3 regions of the Citricoccus sp. NPDC079358 genome follow, and region 3 is predicted to be linked to each of the others. Evidence: riboswitches for the same ligand, from Rfam matches in the RefSeq annotation. Region 3 holds a riboswitch; each other region holds the start of a gene.
The links. Region 3 has a riboswitch for thiamine pyrophosphate ahead of AB0333_RS07565 (bifunctional hydroxymethylpyrimidine kinase/phosphomethylpyrimidine kinase). Riboswitches for the same ligand answer to the same signal wherever they lie in the genome.
Positions count from the first base shown of each region.

Region 1: it holds a riboswitch for thiamine pyrophosphate, as region 3 does, so the genes downstream of both, AB0333_RS10660 (ECF transporter S component) here and AB0333_RS07565 (bifunctional hydroxymethylpyrimidine kinase/phosphomethylpyrimidine kinase) in region 3, are expected to answer to the same signal.
Region 2: it holds a riboswitch for thiamine pyrophosphate, as region 3 does, so the genes downstream of both, AB0333_RS09675 (3-oxoacyl-ACP reductase) here and AB0333_RS07565 (bifunctional hydroxymethylpyrimidine kinase/phosphomethylpyrimidine kinase) in region 3, are expected to answer to the same signal.

Region 1 is NZ_JBFBLI010000007.1:121,116-124,951, reverse strand. Features, by position in the region: gene AB0333_RS10670 (energy-coupling factor transporter transmembrane component T) at 1-119, opposite strand, end outside; gene AB0333_RS10665 (ABC transporter ATP-binding protein) at 116-1,729, opposite strand; gene AB0333_RS10660 (ECF transporter S component) at 1,733-2,458, opposite strand; TPP riboswitch at 2,550-2,653, opposite strand; gene AB0333_RS10655 (DUF4235 domain-containing protein) at 2,725-3,036, shown strand; gene mnhG (monovalent cation/H(+) antiporter subunit G) at 3,136-3,576, opposite strand; gene AB0333_RS10645 (monovalent cation/H+ antiporter complex subunit F) at 3,569-3,836, opposite strand, start outside.
Region 2 is NZ_JBFBLI010000006.1:166,996-170,831, reverse strand. Features, by position in the region: gene AB0333_RS09685 (pyrimidine dimer DNA glycosylase/endonuclease V) at 1-259, shown strand, start outside; gene AB0333_RS09680 (zinc-dependent alcohol dehydrogenase) at 377-1,552, opposite strand; TPP riboswitch at 1,806-1,909, shown strand; gene AB0333_RS09675 (3-oxoacyl-ACP reductase) at 1,956-2,720, shown strand; gene AB0333_RS09670 (NtaA/DmoA family FMN-dependent monooxygenase) at 2,734-3,648, shown strand; gene AB0333_RS09665 (thiamine phosphate synthase) at 3,719-3,836, opposite strand, start outside.
Region 3 is NZ_JBFBLI010000004.1:277,643-281,478, forward strand. Features, by position in the region: gene AB0333_RS07560 (MFS transporter) at 1-187, opposite strand, end outside; gene AB0333_RS07565 (bifunctional hydroxymethylpyrimidine kinase/phosphomethylpyrimidine kinase) at 184-1,887, opposite strand; TPP riboswitch at 1,878-1,971, opposite strand; gene AB0333_RS07570 (HNH endonuclease signature motif containing protein) at 2,315-3,283, opposite strand; gene AB0333_RS07575 (hypothetical protein) at 3,452-3,836, opposite strand, start outside.

The DNA of each region.
Region 1 (3,836 bases), on a different contig from region 3:
GCCAGGGGGTTGGCACGCTCGAAGACCGAGCCGGCCTCCGGGCGGGACGGAGCAGTCCGTGCGGCACTCGCAGACCGGGCGGAGGTGGTTCCGGCGCGCGGCGAGATCGGCAGGGTCATGATCGCGCCCCTGACTCCCCTGAGTTCACCGGATTCACCGGATTCACCGGCACCGCGGCCACCGCGGCCAGCTCGATCGTCCGGGCATCGAGCGCCGCCGCGAAGTCGGCGTCGTGGGTCACGGCCAGCACCGAGCGGCCCTCGGCCACCAGTCCGCGCAGCAAGCCCGTGAGCACGGCCCACGTGTTGGCGTCCTGGCCGAAGGTCGGCTCGTCGAGGAACACCATCTCGGGCCCGGCCGCCAACACCGTGGCCACGGACAGCCGCCGCTTCTCCCCGCCGGAGAGCGTGAACGGGTTGACCTCGGCCAGCGATTCCAGGTTCAGCGCCGTCAGCAGACCGTCCGCCCGCTGGGCGGCCTCCTCATCGGTGAACAGCCGTTGCCCGCTCTCGGGGTCGCGGGCATGGCGGGGCCCGAACAGCAACTCGTCCCGCACGGTGGTGGCGACGAACTGGTGCTCGGGCTCCTGGAAGACGGTGCCGATCCGGCTGACCAGGTCAGCGGCCTTCCACCGGTACGGGTCGTCCGGCAGGTGGCCGGCCCGCTCCCCCTTGAGCGCGGCGCCCGCCGTCAGCGTGCCCGCGTGGGAGGGGATCAGGCCGGCCAGGGTCAGCAGCAGCGTGGACTTCCCGCTGCCGTTGGCCCCGGTCACGACGACGGCCTCGCCGGCCCCCAGCTCCAGGTCCAGGTCCGCCTGGACCGGCGTCGGGGTCGGGCCGAAGCGCCGGCGCCATCCAGGTGTCACGGGTTCCCGGGAGACGGCCAGGCCACGGGCGGTCAACAGTGTCCCGGAGGGGGCCGCCGTCGGGCTGTGTGCGGACGTGGAGGTGGGGGTCATCGGTGCCGGAACGCGGCCGGGCACCCAGACGCCCGCCGCGGCCAGCTCGTCCCGGACGCGGCCCGGGGCCAGGAGTTCGCCCGGGGAGCCGTCGTGGCTGATCCCGCCGCCGGGCTCCAGGACGAGCATGCGGTCTACATGGTCGGCCCAGATCGCCAACCGGTGCTCGACGACGAGCAGCGTCGCCCCGCTCCGCTCGACCACGGCGAGCACGGCGTCGCGGACCTCCAGCACCCCGGTCGGATCCAGGTTGGCGGTCGGCTCGTCCAAGAGGATCAACGGCGGGCGCATCGCCAGGATCCCGGCCAGGGCGAGGCGCTGTTTCTGCCCGCCGGAGAGTCGCGAGGTGTCCCGGGTCAAGCAGATGCCCTGGTCTTCGCCCAGTCCCACGGCGTCCAGGGCGTCCCGGACGCGGCCCCAGATCTGCTCCCTGGGCACCTGCAGGTTCTCGGCGCCGAACGCGGCATCATCGCCGACGCGGGACAGGATCACCTGCGTCTCGGGGTCCTGCTGCACCAGCCCGGCGTGGCCGCGCAGCTGGCGGGACACGGCGCCGTCCACCTGCAGGGACCCGGTCTCCTCGGACTCGTCCGCGGGGTCCAGCACCCCGGCGAGGGCGTAGAGCAGGGTGGATTTGCCGGCGCCGGAGGGCCCGGCCAGCAGGACCTTCTGCCCGGCCGGCACCTCCAGGTCCAGCCCCGCGACGGCGGGAACCGGCCGGCCGGCGTGGCGCCAGCCCCAGCCCGCCGCGGTGATGCGTGCTCCCGGCACCGCTCAGGCCACCGGCTCCTGGTGGGCACGGCGGGAGGCCAGGGCGGACAGGGCGCCCGTGGCCGCGAGCCCGCGCGTGGCCAGCCAGGACAGCAGGCCGGCGATCACCACCCCGGACACGCCCACCAGTCCCACGTAGATCAGCTTCCAGTCCAGCGTGTACTCGGGGAACCAGTTGAAGATGAACGCGTCATTGATGCCGCCGAAGAGGCCGGTGAGCAGGCCGGCGAGCAGGGCTACCGGCAGCGTGAAGCGGCGGTAGAGGAAGGCCAGCAGGATCAGTTCGGCGCCGAGGCCCTGGATCACGCCGGAGGCCAGCACGGTCAGGCCGAACTGGGAGCCGAGCAACGCGGAGACGGTCGCTGCGACCAGTTCGGTGAACAGCGCGGCACCGGGCCTGCGGATGATGAGCCCGCCGAGCACGGCCGGGAAGAGCCACATCCCGGCCACCAGGGCGGAGGACGGCGGGAAGGCCGCGAAGGCGGGGCTCAGTCCGGCATAGGCCAGGTTCCACGCCCAGAAGATGACGCCGGAGGCCACCGCGATGACGGCGGCCACGACGATGTCCACCACCCGCCAGGAGCGCCGGTTCGGGGCGCTGCGGGACGCCTGCCCGGCGCCGGTAGTTCCGGTTCCGGTTCCGGTGCCTGCGGACGGCGCGTGGCCGGCGTCGGGCCCGGGGGTGGAGCCGGAGTGGTGCGGGGTGTTGCCGGTCTTCATAGAGACCATGTGGTGTTCCTCCTCAAGGATGCAAGGAGGGGGACGGAACGGTACGCCACGGACACCCGCACGCGGATGCTGCCGGACGGTTCCTGACGTTCCATCAGAGAACTCGACTTCCTTCGCCGGTGCTAGCCGGAGCAGGTTCGAGGGTCTGCGCTGAGCGCACTCTCAGCACCCGAAGGTGCTCCCCTGTCGTTCACAGTGTCCGTCCATCATAGTCCACCCGGGGCGCGTCTGGGCCGGTGAACCGTTAGGCTGACTCTGAACGCGCAATGACCACCGTCAACGTCCTGGAGGAACCCGTGAACACCCTCGTGGAAAAGCTCATCGCCACCGGAATCACCATCGGCGGTGGCATCATCGGCACCAAGGTCGTGGAGTTCGCCTGGAGGAAGATCACCGGCCATGACGCTCCGAAGGACCTGGACGACACCGAGGCCAACATGTGGAGCGCCATCACCTTCGCCACCATCTCCGCGGGCATCTCCGCCATCATCCGCGTCTCATCCAAGCGCGGCGCGAACTCCGCCGTGAAGGCCATCCAGTCCCGCTCGAAGAGCAAGGCCGGAACCGCCGAGGTCTGAGGTCCGACGCCGGCCGGACTCGGACCGGTTCAGCTCACCGGCGGCGACGGTCGCGCCAAGCGAGAGATGCCCGGACTCAGCCGGCCCAGCGGGGCGGGTTCAGTCGCGGCCCTGCTGGTCGGTCGGGTCGTCCTTCGGGACGGTCCGCTGGTCGTGGGCCGTGGCGGCTGGCTTGCCCGCGTCGTCCTGACGGGCGACCACGTCCGCGAGTTCGTCCACGTAGTGGAATTCCGGCTTGAGGTGCTTGGTGCGGTAGCCCGCCCGGCCCACGAGGTGGGCGGAGACCGGCGCGGTGAGCATCTGCAGCACCCACGCCAGCACCAGTATCGGCACCCACACCCACGCCCGCCAGGCGAAGGCCAGGGCCATCAGCATCAGCAGCAGCCCGAGCACCTGGGGCTTCGTGCCGGCGTGCATGCGGGAGAGCTGGTCCGGGAACCGGAACAGGCCGATCCCGGCCACGGTGGACATCAGGGCACCGAGGACCAACAGCACGGCGGCGATGCCGTCGGAGATCTGGATCCAGTCCAGGTCAGGCACGTTCACTGGGCTCCTTCCTGGCCTCGGCCACGAACCGGGACAGCGTCACCGATCCCACGAATCCGATCACGGAGGCCACCACCACGAACACGATGTTGTCCGTGTGGTGGTTCACGGCCATCTCCACGCACAGCGCGGACGAGATGACGATCAGCAGCACATCCGTGGCGATGGCCCGATCCAGGATCGAGGGCCCGCGGACGATCCGGTAGATCGCCGCCAGGGCGCCCACGCCCAACAGCACCAGGCAGATGATCCCC
Region 2 (3,836 bases), on a different contig from region 3:
TCCGGCGTCGGGACTGGCGCACGACGCCGGCCGGGACCTCCCGGTGGACGGAACCTTCTCCGGCGTCCCCCGACTCCCGGTCGCCCAGATCCCGGTGACGGAAGGCCAGGTCGCCTACGAGTGGAAGCACCTCCTGGCCAAGATCGGCCAGCGGACCCCGGAACGGCTGGAAGGCCTGGTCGGCATCAGCGCGCCGCAGGTCCACCCGTTGTTCGAGGTCGTTCCGGGCCACATTGAGTCGTGGGAGCGGCTGGGCTAATCCCCATACTGTTCAATGAGGTTGTGGCGGCTTGCGGCTGTGTCCCAGTGAGTGCGTTGGTCCATGACGCGCCGGAGCCCGGCCCCGCAGGGATCGGACTCCCGTGCGGGTCCACGACTATGGCTTGAGGACGGCCTTGATACAGCCGTCTTGCTTCTTCTGGAACTTCTCGTACATCTCCGGGGCTTCGTCCAACGACGCGGTGTGCGTCTTGAGGTCCAGGACGCCGAGCGGATCCGAGGGGTCATCGACCAGCGGAAGGAGGTCGTCGATCCACCGTTTCACGTTGCACTGGCCCATGCGCAACTGGATCTGCTTGTCGAACATCGTGAGCATCGGCAGGGGGTCCTTCATGCCGCCGTATACGCCGCTGATCGAGATCGTCCCGCCGCGCCGGACGGCCTCGATGGCGGTGTAAAGGGCATCGAGCTTGTCCACCCCGGCCGTCTCCATCGCCTTGCGGCCCAGCGGGGACGGCAGCAGCCCTACGGCCTGGTGGGCTACCCCGGCCACGGGAGAGCCGTGGGCCTCCATCCCGACCGCGTCCACCATGGAGTCCGGGCCGCGGCCGTCGGTGAGGTCCTTCAGCTGCTCGGCCACCTCGCCGGAGGAGTCCAAGGTCTCGATGCCGTGGCGCTCGGCCATGGCCCGCCGCTCGGCGACCGGGTCCACCGCAAGTACCCGGTAGCCCAGGTGGCGGCCGATCCGGGCGGACATCTGGCCGATCGGGCCCAGGCCCAGCACGGCCAGAGAGCCGCCCTGCGGGGGCGCGGCGTACTGCACGGCCTGCCAGGCGGTGGGTACCACGTCGGAGAGGTACAGGTAGCGCTCGTCCTCACCGGTGTTCGGGACCTTGATGGGCCCGTAGTCCGCGTGCGGGACGCGCAGGTACTCGGCCTGCCCACCGGGCACCGAGCCGTAGAGGCGGGAATAGCCCAGGAAGACTGCACCGCTGTTGTACTCCCGGACCTGGGTCGTCTCGCACTGCGACTGCAAGCCTTGCTTGCACATGAAGCAGTGGCCGCAGGAGACGTTGAAGGGAATCACCACGCGGTCCCCGGCCTTGATCTGGGTGACGGCGGAGCCGACCTCCTCCACGATCCCCATGGGCTCGTGGCCGATGATGTCGCCCTTGTCCATGAACGGGGTGAGCACCTCGTACAAGTGAAGGTCCGACCCGCAGATGGCGGTCGAGGTGATCCGCACGATCGCGTCCGTGGGTTGCTGGATGCGGGGATCCGGAACCTCCTCGACGCTCACCGAACGCTTCCCCTGCCATGTCAAAGCCTTCATACGTCCTCCTTCTCAGGGCCGCCGCCCCACCGGGAACGGCAGCCTGCTGATCTATTCGGTCGAACCGACCCTACTACTGGGACTGCCCGATAAACGGTGTGTGGGTCCGGCAGTTTTCGTCAGTTCGTGGTTCTCTCGACCTGTCTGGCGCGGGTGATCGCGAACATGTTGCGCGCTGGCTTGGCCCCTGGTGTGATGTGCTCCTGATCTGACACCACGACCTACCGCTGAGAAGGGGTCGGCTATGCTCGGGGCCAGTGACACGGGGTGCTGGTGCCCACCTGGCGACCAGCTGAGATGAGACCCGTTGAACCTGATCCAGTTCGTACTGGCGAAGGGATGTCCGCCCGGTTGGCGTTGTCTCCGGGCCTGCGCTCCTTCGCCTCGGCCTTGAGGAGCGTCCGTGCAGATCGCAGAGCAGATTGTCCTGGTGACCGGAGGGGGTCGCGGCCTGGGCCGCAGCATCGTCGAGGCCTTCGCCGGTCAGGGGGCGCGGGTTCTCGTCAACTACCACACCAGCCGGCAGGCCGCTGAGGAGCTGGCCTCCCGGTTCGGTTCGGACCGGGCCGTGGCCCTGCCCGCCGATGTCACCGACCCGGGGCAAGTAGCCGCCTTGCTGGCTACGGGACGGGAGCACTTCGGGGCCCCGGTCACGACCGTGGTGAACAGTGCGTTGATGGGTTTCTCTTTCAACGGCGACGCCCGCCCGGGGGTGACGGAGATCGGTTGGGAGGACTTCGCCGCTCAGTTCGCCGGCAGCGTCCGGGGGGCGCTCAACACGATCCAGGCGGCCCTTCCGTACCTGCGGGAGAAGGGCTTCGGGCGGATCATCAACGTCGGCACCAACCTGTTCCAGAACCCCGTGGTGCCCTACCACGACTACACAGCGGCGAAGGCGGCCCTGCTGTCGCTCACCCGCACGACGGCCAAGGACCTGGGACGGCACGGCATCACGGTGAACATGGTCTCCGGGGGACTGTTACGCACCACTGACGCCAGCGCGGCCACTCCCGAGGAGGTCTTCGAGGCGATCGCCGCCGGCACGCCCCTGGGTCGGGTCATCACCCCGGAGGAGTTCGCCGACACCGTCCTGTTCTTCGCCTGCCCCTGGGGCCGGTCGGTCACCGGGCAGAACCTGGTGGTCGACGGCGGACTGGTCATGGATTGAGTGGAGGACCGGCATGACGGCCATGGCCCGCGCCACGTCGCACGTGGGGCTGGTCAGCACCGTCTCGACCACGTTCTCCGAGCCGTTCCTCGCGGCCCGGATGCTGGCGTCACTGGATCACATCAGCGGCGGCCGGGTGGGCTGGAACGTGGTCACGTCCATGTTCGACGCCGAGGCCCGCAATCACGGAATGGAGGCGCTACCCGGCCACGGCCAGCGGTACGAGCGGGCCGCCGAGTTCATCGAGGTGGCGCTACGGCTGTGGGACTCCTGGGACGATGAGGCACTGGTCCAGGAACCAGATGGCATGTACGCAGACCCAGCCCTGGTCCGGCCGATCGACCACGCCGGGGAGCACTTCCGGGTGTCGGGCCCACTGACCGTGCCGCGATCATCCCAGGGCCGCCCGGTGCTGTTCCATGCCGGAGCCTCCGGGCCGGGGCGCGAACTGGCCGCCCGGTACGCCGAAGGCATCTATGCCGTCGCCTACGACCTGTCCGCCGCCCAGAGTGACTATGCGGACCTGAAGAAGCGCATCGGCTCAGCCGGACGGGACCCAGCATCGGTGGCGGTGATGCCCGGACTCGCGACCTATGTCGGCTCCACGGAGGCGGAGGCCGTGGCGAAGCAGTCCCGGGCGGACGCACTGCTGCCCGCGAAGCAGCCCCTGGCCCAGCTGGCACCTTCATCGGGCAGGACTGCACCGGTTGGCAACTGGACGCCCCGGTCCCCGAACTGCCCCGCTCGAGCGGTTCAGCGGTCCACAGGGCCGCTACGCGACGATCCTGCGGATCGTGGAGGTCGAGGCGCCCACGGTGCGGCAGCTGCTGGGCCGTCTCGCGGCCGGCGGAGGGCACTGCACCATGGTCGGCACCCCCGAGCACATCGCCGACCAGATCGAGGAGTGGTTCCGTTGCGGTGCCGCTGACGGGTTCAACCTCATGCCACCGTGGCTACCGAACGACCTGGACGACTTCGTCGACCACGTCGTCCAGGGCTCAGTCGCGGATCAGTCCGCGCAGTTGCCGGGCCGCGACGCCGGGATCGGGGGCCTTGGTGATGGCGCGGACGACGACGATGCGGCTCGCCCCGGCATTGAGGACCTCGGGCAGCCGG
Region 3 (3,836 bases):
TCAGCGCCCCGGTGGACGCGGCGGCGGCCGGCCCGGCGAGCACGAGCATCGCCGGGGCCAGGGCGGTCAGCGGCAGGAACACGTGGATGTTGTCGATCCAGTTGCCCACCACGCCTGCCCGCAGGGCGGCCTTGCCCTCCGAGGGCAGGTGAACGACGGCGGCCGGCGCCGTGGCAGCGGCCGTCACCGGGCGCTCCCGGCCAGTTCCGGGCGGCTGGTCGCGGTGGCGGGCAGCGCCGCTTCCCCGCCGGGTTCGAGCCGGAGGGCCTGGTCAAAGAACTCGAGCTCGTGCCGGCAGGCGGTCAGGTAGGCGCGGGCCGCGGCGGCTCGCACGGCCGGGGAGGCGGCAGCCATCTCGGTCTCGAGTTGGGCCAGCGCCTGTTCGGTGGCGGTGACGAAGCCGGGGTCCCGGTAGGTGTCCAGCCAGGCGGCATAGGGGTGGTCGGCAGGGACGGCGGGCAGTGCGGCCCCGACCTGGGCGTAGAGCCAGAAGCAGGGCAGCACGGCGGCCACGCCCACGGCCCGGTCCTCGCCGAGGGCGGTGGCCAGCAGGAAGCTCGTGTAGGCGGCCGTCACGGGGCTCGGCGCGGGCGTCGCGCCGGTGTGGTCTGCGGTGCCGAGCCAGCCGCGGTGTAGTTCGGCCTCCTCGGTCAGAGCCCCGGTGGACGCCTGCGACCAATAGACCTGGGCTGCGGGGTCGGTGCTGCGGGCGGAGAGTGCGCCCAGAGCCCGGGCGTAGCCGTTGAGGTACAGCGCGTCCTGGGCCAGGTAGAACGCGAAGGCGTGCTGCGGCAGGCTGCCGTCCACCAGGGCCCGGACGAAATCGGAGTCCGCGATGGCGGCGGTGGTGTCCGCCCCGGCGGCCCAGAGGGCGGCGGTCCACGGTCCACTCGCTGCGACGGCCGGCGCGGGGATGGTGACCTTTCGGCTGTCGTCGCCTGCCCACGGGGTAACCAGGCCGGCGGGTGTCTCGAGAAGGTGGGGGACGGCGTCGGGCGTCAGCCAGGGGGCGGAGGAGGCGGCGGCCTGCAACCGGCGGGCGCGGTGCCCGTGGTCCACGGGGCCGTGGCCGGAGCCGACGTGCAGGGCGGCGCCGTGGGTGATGGACTCGTGGAGCCAGTCGGTGGCCCAGGACAGGGCGTCGGCGGGGCTGTCCCCGCGGCCGAGCCGGGTGGCCAAGGCGGAGGACAGGGAGCAGCCGGTGCCGTGCGTGCTGGTGGTGTCCACGCGGGTGGAGGGCACGGCGATGCGGGTGCCGTCCGGAGCCAGCCAGGTGTTGGTGACGGTCAGGGTGTCCAGGTGGCCGGTCTTCACGACGACGGCCACGCCCGTCTCCGCGGACCAACGGGCGGCCTGCTCGAGGGCCTCGTCCTCGGTGGCGGCGCGGGGCTGGCTGGTGAGCACGGCGAGCTCGTCGATGTTGGGGGTGACCACGGTGGCGCGTCGGCAGAAGGCGACCATGGCCTGCTCAGCTTCGGGCTGCAGCAGCCGGTCCCCGCTGGTGGCGACCATGACCGGGTCGACGACGAGGATGCGCGGCTGGATGGTGTCCAGCCACGCGGCGACCGTGGCGATGATCTCCGCGGTGCCGAGCATGCCGGTCTTGACGGCGTCGAGGTCGACGTCGTCGCTGACGGCATGCAACTGTGCGGCAAGGAACTCGGTGGTCGGGACGTGGAGGTCCCGCACGCCGTGGGTGTTTTGGGCGACCAGGGCGGTCACGACGCTCATGCCGTAGCCGCCGGCCGCGGTGATCGACTTGAGGTCCGCAGCGGTGCCTGCGCCCCCGCTCGGATCGGTGCCAGCGATCGAGAGCACGCGGGCCACTGAAGCTGCTGCGGGCAGGACGGAGCTGGGCGGAAATTGGGTAGGGCAAGAAGAAGTCACGCGGACATCCCTTCGCTAGTTCGAACTAGATCAGGTTCCACGGGTTTGATCTCAGCGCCGGTCGGCGCACCCCGTGTCCGCAACCCAGTTTAAGGCAAGACACCGACGGCCGGTTGGGCGGGCTCACGATCGATCGTGGCGCCGAGCGCAACACTAAATGCCAAGCAACTGCAGATGGACTCAGTGTTCGCCGTGACGTTACGGTCGACGGCATTCACCCGCCGACTCGCAAGTGTGGCAGTCGGCGCGTCTGAGGCGACGACCCCTTGACCCCCAGGTGCCGGAATCGACGGCTCTACTGCCCCTGACCTGGGGTTTTCCGTTTCAGCCGCTTGCTCTGGGCATCTCGTCTTGCAGCGTTTGCAGGCTGTTGGTCACTTGATTGGTCCACTTCGGTTGTCCGCGTCACGCCGAGGTCGGCGCACTCTCAACTCGCTGCCTTTCGGATGTTGCAGATCAGGTGGGCGAGGACCGAGTTGCCGCGAGTGTGGTCCCCACCCGTCGACAGGGGAACGACGTGGTCCAAGCTCGCGCTCATGGCATCGGGGTGTAGCACTTGAGGATCGACCTTCCCTCCACAGATGCCGCAAGTCCAAGCGTCTCGTTCGTACACCTCCACTGGATCAAACCGCTCGATGGTGGCTTCTGAACGCGCCCGGCGCTCGTGCTTTGCCGCATTGCTGCTGACTCGGCGACGACGATCCATCTCCGCTCGGTAGCGCGACGAGTGCATCGGCTCGGGGTAGGCCGGTGTGTCAACAGGGACGGCGGCGTAGCACTCCCAGAAGAAGTAGTCCACGCCGTCGGGCTGTAGATCCGTGATCCGCTCGCGGCGCCATTGACACAGGACGCCGTTGATGTCGAAGGTGTGGCTGAATAGCTGACCCTCAAGGCGTTCGCCTCCTGGACCGTGCGGTCCGATCACCAGGGACGAGTAGTAGCCATCATCACTCGCCCCTGCTACGAACATGTCACCGCTCTGGGCAACGGCTAAGACGATGCGCGAGGTGAAGTAGCCGTCGGGCATGTCCTGGACGAGGTAATGGGTCAAGATGCCGTAACGCTCGACCACATCACCTGGATGCGGCCCGTACCCCTCCCACTCGATAGGCAGTTCGGGCGGGCGCGCATCCGGGAGGGTGCGGAAGACACGAGGGCCGCTGGTTCGTGGATTCGGTCGCGGCCCGGTCGCTTCGACCGCCGCCGCCACTCGTTCGGCGTTGATGCTCGCGCTTCCGCGACCGTAGCGGTGACGCAGGAGGTTGTTGCACCGTCCGGAGCACACGTGTCGGTCTCGTTGCACCCAGTGGGCGCTCATCGGCACCGGCTTGCCACAGATGACGCAGGGTTCTCCGCCCTTGGCTCGGCCATCTGGATGTTTCAGTGCCTCATCCATGACGCGGAAGTGAGCGTCTTGATCTGCCATAAAGGTCAGCCTTGCATCAGTGGCCGAGGCGTCCGGTATCGATATCGGTCCTGCTGATGGCGGTTAGCTAGGGGCGATCGTGGGCAGGGCACCATCCCGTGACCTTGCGGGCACTCGCTTGGAGGAAGTTTACGCAAATCAATCGCCGGTTGATTGACCGCCCGAGAGTCGCCGCTTCACACGATCAGAGTCGAGGTCGGGCACTCCGATCCGGCCCCTGTACTGGCTATGTTGAACGAGCAGACCCTCGGAAAACGGACTTACGAGCGAAGCTATCGGGCTCATCGCATCGAGAGTCTCGGCCGTGACCGCTTGCACATTCTCTAGGTCGAGAACCAAGTCCGGAATGTCGCGAAACGCAGGCAAGTAGTAGAAGCGGCCTTGAGTGGCTGTCAGAACATGCTTCTCAAGCTCATTCCAGGCGGCCTTTGACTTTGAAGCGGACCACTTCTGGAATCTGGAATTCGATCCCAAGTCGCCTGCTTTGGCCAGTAGCGCGAACTCGAACTTGTCTTGAGCGAAG